3 regions of the Marinomonas rhizomae genome follow, and region 1 is predicted to be linked to each of the others. Evidence: riboswitches for the same ligand, from Rfam matches in the RefSeq annotation. Region 1 holds a riboswitch; each other region holds the start of a gene.

Region 1 (3,278 bases):
TTATTGTCAGCCAGCCATTAAGTAGAGGTTTTTGCTGCTGAAATAATTCGTCCACTTCATTTTGAGTCAGGTTTTGGATCGCCATCCATAATTTTGCTTGATTTTCTTCGCCTTCGTTAAGGGGAAGGTTGTAGGTTAAATCCATGCGAAGGTCGACGACTTCTAGCCAATTTCCAAAATGTTCAAGGATGGATGCTCTTGTTTCTTTAAGTTTATTTTGATTGTCCGGATGGCGCGCAGCAATAAGCTGATTTGCTTGCTCTAGATAGCTTTTAGATTCAATTGAATCATCCAAGTAAGACGCAGACAAAGCAGCTAATAAATAGGCTTCAAATTGAATAGAAGAAGGCGTTGTTAAAAGCTTGTCTTCTAAAATATCAATGGCCTGTTGAAACTCACCTTGCTCATACAGATTTTTGGCAGAGAGGTAAGCATCGGCCAGCGCTTTGGAAACATCGGTTGTTTTTTTTGGGTGATAAATACTAGGCGGCAAAGTTCTTTCTTGTGAACCGCTATTTTTTGCTTGGACCCTGTTTTGTGGCTGCTCCATATTTAAATTCATGGAATTACAGGCGCTTAGCAGAAAAGTACAAAGAGTTAATGATATGATGCGGTAATTAATTAGGCTCATAAGCTTATAAAATGACAAATAAAAGAGGCAACATGGTACCACATAGTTCTGATGATGCGAGAGGGTCGCTGTACATAGTTGCCACTCCAATTGGCAATCTAGATGATTTCAGTAAGAGAGCAGAGCAAACTTTACGCGATGTAGACTATATAGCCGCAGAAGACACTCGACACACTCGCCGCTTGCTCAATCATTTTGCGATTGAAGCGAAGCTATTTTCAATTCACGATCACAATGAAAAAGATAAAGCTAACTACGTTGCCAGCTTACTAGAGGAAGGCAAAAATGTTGCCCTAGTCTCTGATGCGGGTACGCCACTTATTTCAGATCCTGGCTATCATGTGGTGCATGCATTACGAGAGCAAGGTCATAAAGTCGTGCCGATCCCTGGTGCTTGCGCGTTGATTTCAGCATTGTGTGCTTCTGGTTTGCCTACCGATCAGTTCTTTTTTGCTGGCTTTGTTCCTGCTAAATCCAAAGGTCGTTGTGACTTGTTTGAATCTTGGAAGAAGCAAACTGGCACCGTGGTTTTTTATGAATCTACTCACCGAGTTTATGACTCCATTGCGGATGTACAAAAAGTCTATGGTGAGGATGCTCAGCTGGTTTTAGCACGGGAAGTAACGAAAACATTTGAGACATTTTTATCCGGAACGGCCTCTGAAATACTTGCCAAGTTCGATGCAGATGCCAACCAAATGCGTGGTGAGTTTGTCGTTATGCTGAGTTTTACGCAAGAGAGCGGTAATGAAGCCGAATTAGAAGCGAAGCGTATTCTGACGATTTTGCTAGAAGATTTACCGGTTAAGCAAGCGGCAGTTATGGCGGCGAAATTAACGGGTGAGAAGAAAAATTACCTCTATAAAATGGCGCTGGAAATGCAAGCCGAGTAGTTTTTCGTTGATTGGTTCCTCAAACACTTGCTGAAAATGTGGGTGTTTACATTCCGATAAGACTGGGTATACTCAGCCCTACTTGTCGGAGTGCCATTTGGCTGAGATCGCATAATTAAATGCGGGATCCGCAGAACCTGATCGGGCTAATACCCGCGTAGGAAACAAGAAAGTCTCTATTTTTCTTTTCTGCATCGAATGAACTCCTGATTTTTATGGAATCGATGCGGTCATATGTCTACAGCATCCTTTCCTAATAAAATTCAGGGTTCATGTTTTGCAAATTAACGCCAGTAGTGCGTTTGCCTGTAAAACAGCACCCCAGACAAGCAATTCTCCATTTTTTAAATAAGGGAAGTGCTATGTCGACTACGAATAAACCTCAAAAAAAACCAAGCAAATTGTCTAAAAAACAGACTCGAGAAGAAACGCGCCAAGCCGCCAAGTCTTTTATCGAATCATTACAAGCCAAGCCTTTTCCAGCGTCTGAGCGCATATATTTGAGCGGATCAGACGATTCGATTCGCGTTCCTATGCGTAAGATCAACTTAACCGATACACCGATTGGTTCTGATCCAGATAACCTGACTTTCGAACCCAATGAAGCCATCTATGTTTATGATTGTTCTGGTCCATATGCGGATCCGCACGAAAATATCGATGTGTATCGTGGTTTGGCGCCAATGCGTGCTTCTTGGATCGACAAGCGCAATGACTCCGAGGTGTTGCCCAGTGTGTCGTCAGAATTTGCGCAATCACGTTTAGAAAACTCGGCTCTGGATGAATTGCGTTTTAAAGAGTTACCTAAAGTACGCAAAGCGCGCCAAGGCAAGTGTGTGACGCAAATGCATTACGCTCGACAAGGTATTGTTACGCCAGAAATGGAATACATCGCTTTACGTGAAAATCAAAATATTGATGCAATCAAGAGCGAATTATTATTGAAGCAGCACCCAGGTCAAAGCTTTGGGGCGAATCTACAAACACGCATTACGCCAGAGTTTGTTCGTGATGAAGTGGCAAGAGGTCGCGCCATCATTCCAAACAACATTAATCATCCAGAATCTGAGCCCATGATCATTGGTCGTAATTTTTTAGTGAAGGTGAACGCCAACATTGGTAACTCTGCCGTGACGTCTTCCATTGAAGAAGAAGTAGAAAAACTGGTGTGGTCAACTCGTTGGGGCGCAGACACTGTAATGGATCTATCGACCGGTAAAAACATTCATGAAACGCGTGAATGGATCTTGCGTAACTCGCCCGTGCCAATTGGCACCGTACCTATTTATCAAGCTTTGGAAAAAGTCGATGGCGTGGCCGAAAATCTTAACTGGGACGTGTTTCGAGATACCTTGATCGAGCAAGCGGAGCAGGGCGTGGATTACTTTACTATTCATGCCGGCGTTTTGCTGCGCTATGTGCCCATGACGGCGAAACGCCTGACGGGCATCGTGTCTCGCGGTGGTTCTATCATGGCGAAATGGTGTTTGGCGCACCATACAGAAAGCTTCTTGTACGAGCGCTTCCGCGAGATTTGTGAGTTGTGCGCGCAATACGATGTGGCCTTGTCGCTTGGTGATGGCTTGCGTCCGGGGTCTATCATGGATGCCAATGACGAAGCACAAATGTCGGAACTTCGCACCTTGGGCGAGTTGACAAAAGTCGCTTGGGAGTACGATGTGCAAGTGATGATCGAAGGGCCGGGGCACGTGCCAATGCAGCTTATCGAAGAGAATATGACCGAGCAGCTGAAG
Region 2 (3,278 bases), 1.0 Mb from region 1:
AATCTTTGAGCTCATAACTTTTTACCGCCAACAAACTCACATCTTGACGATTAATAGGTGCTAAGCGATATACAATAATCGCAAATAAAGTACATATCGACACCTGAAGCAAAGCTAAAAAACTGGCTTTATCAAGATCAAAATCAAACCTAAGTGCTTGGTAAATAGCAACCTCCAAAGTACTAAATTTTGGCCCTCCGCCTAAGCTTAGCACTACAGCAAAGCTCGAAAAACACAACATAAAAATTAACACAAAGGCACCAGGCAGAACCTTTTTAATATAGTGCCATTCAATCCAGCGAAAAGCCGACCACCGAGAGAACCCTAGCTGCGAAGCCTGGCGCCACTGCCCTGAAGGTATCAAGTCATACCCTTGCAACAAAAGACGTACCGCCAATGGCATATTAAAAAACACGTGGGCTAATAAAATCCCCACCAAACCATATAAGGGAATTTGCACCCCAAACAACTGGTTCAACCATCCAGTTCGTCCATAAACAACCACCAATCCTAAAATAGCCACAATGGTTGGCACCACCATGGAGACGGAAAACAATTGAAGTAAAGCGGCACGCCCATAAAACCGGCGATGAATAAGGCAAGAAGCAACAGGAATAGCAATAAGCAAACTAATACCGCTACTTAGCAAGGCTTGCCATAAGGAAAAGCGCACAACTCGCCAAAGATAAGGCTGCTGCAGGTAACCATACCAGGAGGATAATTCACTATAACGCAAAAGAGCCGCCAAACTGGCAGCCCCCATTAACAGGAAAAAACCAACGCCCAATAGCGCTGGCCACAACCCTTTTACAGCTCGAAAAGAAAGCAACTTAACGCCTATTATCGAGTCGTGGCATTTAACCACTCATTAATCCACGCTTTTCGATACTGCGCGACGTCTTTTGCTGGCAAGACCAAATTGTTTGTAGGCTTTAAAGCACTATCAAAAGCCGCTGGCAATTTCTCATCAAGCTTAACCACTGGCAACATCCAGTTCCCCGTAGCGACAGTCGATTGAAATCCTGGCTGTAGAATAAACTGCATAAAACGCTTAGCCAACGCGGGATGAGGTGCATCTTTCATCATAGCGGCCACTTCAATTTGTGGGTAAAGCCCTTCACTAGCAGTTGCAGCTTTATACTTATTCTCACCTTCGGCAACAATGTGGTAAGCAGGAGAAGTCGTGTAACTCAACACTACATCCGCCTCGCCTTTCAAGAATAAACCGTATGCATCGGACCAGCCTTTCGTGACCGTTACTGTATGAGAAGACAGGCGCTCCCAGGCATCTGCAGCATTGTCCCCATAAACAGATTTCATCCATAGCAATAAACCAAGCCCCGGTGTACTAGTACGAGGGTCCTGATAAATCACTCGTAAATCTTGGTTATCTACTACGTCTTTCAAACTCCTTGGTGGGTTTGCAAGCGTTTCAGAGTTGTAAACAAAGGCGAAATGACCTTGATCAAATGGCACAAAGGTCTTATTAGACCAGCCACCAGCAATCGTCACGGCAGAAGTATCAACATTATGATCCATTAATAAGCCTGTTTGCTTTGCTGCTTCCATTAGATTGAGATCTAGTCCCAAAAGCACATCTGCTTGTGACGATTTACCTTCCAGCTGCACACGAGACAAGATACCAACCGAAGAATCCAACGCAACAAAATTTACTTTACAGCCGCACTCTTTCTCAAAATTAGCTTTTATCTTAGGACCAGGCCCCCAGTCAGATGCAAACGAATCATAGGTATAAACATTTAGAGTGTCAGTCGCCAATGTTACAGGCGAAATAACCACACTAAGACTAACGGCAGCCGCAGAAAAAAGAGAGGATAAAGAAAAGGGTTTCAAAGTGTCGCTCCTAAAATAAGTGAGCGGCGTACAGGGGAAATGGCAAGAATGATATTTGAGCCACTACACATGTTGGTAGCTCAACTTGCTATCTCGATTCCTACGCCAGCATGATCTGGATCAGGTTCGGTGGGTTAGCGGTCAATCCGCTTCTCAGCTTTAACATTTATTAAATGCTAAAACACCCCATGAGATAATGAGCGCTCATTGTAAAGAGTCGATCAACGGAAGTCTATTTCGGCAAGCACTCTAGTAACAGCTCCTTGGTTTTTTTCTGCGAAACGCAATGCAGCTTGTCCAAGACGGAAGCGCTGAGACGACTGCCCCGCTAGATCAATGACAACTTTCTCTAATTGCGCCTCGTCTTGGCAACGAATCGCGCCATTTACCTGTAAAAGCTGTTCGGTAATATCTAAAAAGTTAAAGGTATATGGTCCAACCAAAATAGCTTTACCAAGTAAAGCCGGCTCAATAGGGTTATGTCCACCGCGCTTAATTAAGCTACCACCAACAAACGCCAAGTCAGATGCTTGATAATAATGCATCAACTCCCCCATAGAATCTCCGACCACCACTTCGAAGTTAGTCCATTGATCGAGAGATGTTTGAGTGCGAAGCGCAACTCGATCAAAATACTGTTTTGCCAAACTTTGCACGGCTTCAAAACGTTCGGGATGACGAGGAACCAGTATCAATAACGCATCAGGGTACTTCTGTAAGAGCACCTTATGAATACGCAAGAGCATTTCATCCTCACCTCGGTGAGTACTGCCTCCCACCCAGATAAAACGAGCCCCTAATTGCCCACGCCAATTGGCTTGGAATACTTCAGGGGGGACAGCAAGATCAAATTTGATACTTCCTGTCACCAATACTTTCTTCGCTCCCAACTCTTCAAAGCGCACAGCATCAGCTTGGGCATGAGCCAGAAAGCAGTCAGGCAAGGCAAACAAAGACTTAGAAATAGTCGAAAACTTTTTATAACGTAGAAAAGAACGATCACTAAGGCGTGCGTTCACAACTTCAACACGCAGACCTTTATACTTAGCGAGTTGCAACAAGTTTGGCCAAAGCTCAGTTTCAACAATCAATAAATGTTTGCAAGTCAGCTTTTTCAGCGCCCTTTTAACACTTGAGCGCCAGTCCATTGGCAAATATCGATGCTCAGCAAAAGGGAAGGTTTTAACCACTTGCTCTGCACCCGTTGGTGTCATTGTAGTAATTAACAATTTTTGCGTAGGATACTTTTCACGCCACTGAAGCACCAAAGGACGAACGGCCAGTACCTCCCCCACAGACGCACAATGAATCCATAAATCCGCTTCAACAGAAGACCAAAAGCCAAAGGCTTCTTTTGCACGATAATGTTTATAGGTTTTCTTAAAACGCCGTATTTTCGATAAAATAACCGGCGTTAATAACAC
Region 3 (3,278 bases), 1.7 Mb from region 1:
TTGTCTAATTGGGCGGCTTGGCGGATCGCGAAAGCACAGGGCATTGCTGAGCGAGAAGGCTTTGCGCGATTTGAAACGGTGCAAGGCTATTTTTCTTTGGCTGGGAGAGATTTAGAGCGTGAAATGGCTCCCATGTTAATGGAAGAAAAGATGGGATTACTGGCTTGGTCTCCTTTGGCTGGCGGGCTGCTATCAGGAAAATTTTCGCCAGACTCAAAAGGCGAAGGGCGGCGTGCCAATTTTGACTTTCCTCCTGTGGATAGGGACAAAGTTTGGGCGTGTGTTGATGCTATGCGACCGATTGCAGCAAAACATGATGCTTCTATTGCTGCCGTGGCACTTGCTTATGTATTGAGTAAGCCTTTTGTAACGTCTGTGATTACAGGAGCAAAACGCCTCGATCAAATAGAGCAGAACCTTGCAGCAGTAGAGATCCAGTTAGATCAGCAAGATCTAACTATTCTGGACTCTGTTAGTCGTCTGGTTCCGGAATATCCTGGCTGGATGCTTGAACGTACCGCGCCTACTCGCATGCCGTCCGGTAAGCAAACTACGCCAACATTGCGATAGCTAGGAGAGTAGTCAGATGAAACTGTTTTCTTACCAATTTTTTATGACTTGGTTGTTGGTCGCTTTTTTTGTCTTTGCGGGATTGTTGAATGTGTTTCCTCCTGCTCCCTTGCTTGAAGACTACAGCCGTTGGGGTTACCCCGATGGTTTCCATTACATCACCGCGGCACTTGAGCTTTTAAGTGCTTATTGGCAAACCAAGTCGTCGCTTAAATTGCGGCAGGCTGGTCTTGCTTTAGGTGGTTTGGTTTTAGTGGGGGCGCTTATTACGCTCGTACTATATCAGCAGTGGCTGCATGTCATTTTTCCATTGTTGGTTTTGGTAGTTCTGTTATTTCAATTTAGGCAAAAGCCTTTGCGTTGTGCTCTGTGATGAAAAGCCGGGCGTTTTTTGTTTTGTCTTTAGGGCAAGTTTTATCAATCAAATTAAGAGGTGTGTTATGAGTTTTTCTTCAGAGTTGAAAGGGGTAGTTATCTATCATTCTGGTTATGGCCATACTCGACGAGTGGCAGAAGCTGTTGCGGATGGAGCGAACGCCAAACTGCTACCGATTGATGCAAATGGTGAGTTAAGCGAAACAGCGTGGTCTGATATTAGCAAAGCGCACTTTGTGATTTTAGGATCTCCAACCTATATGGGCGGGCCAAGTTGGCAGTTCAAGAAGTTTGCTGATGCATCATCAAAGCCGTGGTTCGAAGATCAATGGAAAAACAAAGTGTTCGGCGGTTTTACCAACAGCTCTAGTATCAATGGTGACAAGCTATCGACTCTGCAATACTTCACTTTATTTGCGGCTCAGCATAGAGGTATTTGGGTCGGTATGGGAATGAAGTCTTCTAATACAAAAGCGTCACAGCGTGATGATATCAACCGAATGGGGTCATTTCTTGGTCCAATGGCACAAGTTGCTGCCGATGCTGGACCTGAAGAAATGTCGCAAGGGGATCTCGATACCGCGCGCCTTTATGGGGTACGTGTTGCAGGTCTAAGTGCGAAATTTTATTCGTTTGAGACAGAGCTTAGTTTGCGAGAAATTTCATAGCGTTATGTGGCTGTTGTAAATCCTTGTTACGGTACATTACTTCTGAAATCAAACGGCCCTCTTTAGTGTAAAGAGGGCCGTTTTTGTATGTGTCGGCTGTTTAAAAAAGAATACCTTTCACCTGAATGTCCTGTTATCCTTTCTGTGAAATAGTCGGGGGGCCAATGCATTGGCTGAGATCGAAAGAGACCCGCAGAACCTGATTCAGTTAGCACTGGCGTAGGGAACTATTTGCACTTTGCCTTTAGCCGAGCAATTACGGCTATCTTATGCGAGTCCGATCTTTGATCCCTCCAGAATGGCCAAAGTCAGTTCCTATACGTCTTTAATAGGAACGATAATGGCACCATCTACACAGCAACACCTTAAACAGCAAAAAACGAATCAAACCGCGTCAAAAAATATTCCTATTGTGCTTACCATTGCAGGGTCAGACAGTGGCGGCGGTGCGGGTATTCAAGCGGATATTAAGGCTATGTCCGCCACGGGTAGCTTTGCCTGTTCTGTCATTACCGCGATTACTTCACAAAATACGCTAGGCGTTTCGGCTATTTATCCGATTCCGCTTGACCATGTCGCGAGTCAACTAGACGCCGTTTTTACTGATCTTAATATTGTTGCGGTGAAAATAGGCATGCTGGCTGATGTCAGTATCATCAAGGTCGTGGCCGCTAAATTACGCCAATACGAGCCGAAATATATCGTGATTGATCCTGTGATGGTGGCTACTAGCGGTGATTTATTGCTAAAGCACTCGGCAATATCCGCGTTAAAAGAGACATTACTCCCTCTTGCTGACATTGTTACACCCAACCTACCTGAAGCGGCCGCGCTAACCGGTCATGCCGTGCCTCAATCTGAAGTCGAAATGAACGATATGATGGCGGATTTACGTGCATTGGGCGCTAAGGCGGTTTTGCTAAAAGGAGGGCATTTAGAGGCGGACGAAAACAGTAACGACCTTTTGATCACACAAGATGGCTTTGAGCTATTAAGCGCTAAACGGCTAGTCACAAAAAATACCCATGGAACAGGCTGCACACTGTCTTCTGCGATTGCCTCTTACCTTGCTCAGGGCAATAGCCTGCAGCAATCCGTTCAGTTAGGTAAACAGTATATTACCGGCGCGATTGCCCATGCGGATGAGTTAGATATCGGTCAAGGCCACGGCCCAGTTCATCACTTCTTTGCAGGCCATCAAGATGTGCGCTAAAGCCATCATCGGCATAAAGATTCGTCATGGGGGCCTTCAATACAAAGGCACTCCGGTACCAACGCTAGCAGGGATGAATATGACCATTCCGGCGAATCAGTGGACGGTGCTGCTGGGTCGTAGTGGCAGCGGTAAAACGACGATATTGCGTTATCTTGCTGGTCTACTAGACGATCAAGTGGAATGGCAAGGTGAGATTGCGGTTAGTGGCAATAACGTATCTGCTGAGAATATAGTATTGCATGACCATATTGCGTATATGGCACAGCAAGATTTGCTCCTTCCCTGGCTAAATGTGTTGGACAACGTGTGTTTAAGCTCACGCTTTGCCAATGCCGCTCCTAACAAAGAACACGATAAGCAGCGCGCACTGATTTTGCTTGAGCAAGTCGGCCTTGCAGATAATGCCTATATGACTCCCGCCCAACTGTCCGGTGGTATGCGTCAACGGG

Evidence for each region. Region 1 has a riboswitch for thiamine pyrophosphate ahead of thiC (phosphomethylpyrimidine synthase ThiC). Riboswitches for the same ligand answer to the same signal wherever they lie in the genome.
Region 2: another riboswitch for thiamine pyrophosphate. It lies ahead of thiB (thiamine ABC transporter substrate binding subunit); the one in region 1 lies ahead of thiC (phosphomethylpyrimidine synthase ThiC).
Region 3: another riboswitch for thiamine pyrophosphate. It lies ahead of thiD (bifunctional hydroxymethylpyrimidine kinase/phosphomethylpyrimidine kinase); the one in region 1 lies ahead of thiC (phosphomethylpyrimidine synthase ThiC).

Annotation. Positions count from the first base shown of each region.
Region 1 covers NZ_CP073343.1:2,326,413-2,329,690, reverse strand. Annotated here, with positions in the region: gene KDW99_RS11045 (penicillin-binding protein activator) at 1-550, opposite strand, end outside; gene rsmI (16S rRNA (cytidine(1402)-2'-O)-methyltransferase) at 664-1,524, shown strand; TPP riboswitch at 1,601-1,705, shown strand; gene thiC (phosphomethylpyrimidine synthase ThiC) at 1,887-3,278, shown strand, end outside.
Region 2 covers NZ_CP073343.1:3,337,723-3,341,000, forward strand. Annotated here, with positions in the region: gene thiP (thiamine/thiamine pyrophosphate ABC transporter permease) at 1-829, opposite strand, end outside; gene thiB (thiamine ABC transporter substrate binding subunit) at 841-1,854, opposite strand; TPP riboswitch at 1,934-2,053, opposite strand; gene KDW99_RS15775 (3-deoxy-D-manno-octulosonic acid transferase) at 2,076-3,278, opposite strand, start outside.
Region 3 covers NZ_CP073343.1:4,050,464-4,053,741, reverse strand. Annotated here, with positions in the region: gene KDW99_RS19000 (aldo/keto reductase) at 1-570, shown strand, start outside; gene KDW99_RS18995 (DoxX family protein) at 587-943, shown strand; gene KDW99_RS18990 (flavodoxin family protein) at 1,011-1,613, shown strand; TPP riboswitch at 1,758-1,856, shown strand; gene thiD (bifunctional hydroxymethylpyrimidine kinase/phosphomethylpyrimidine kinase) at 1,954-2,826, shown strand; gene KDW99_RS18980 (ABC transporter ATP-binding protein) at 2,816-3,278, shown strand, end outside.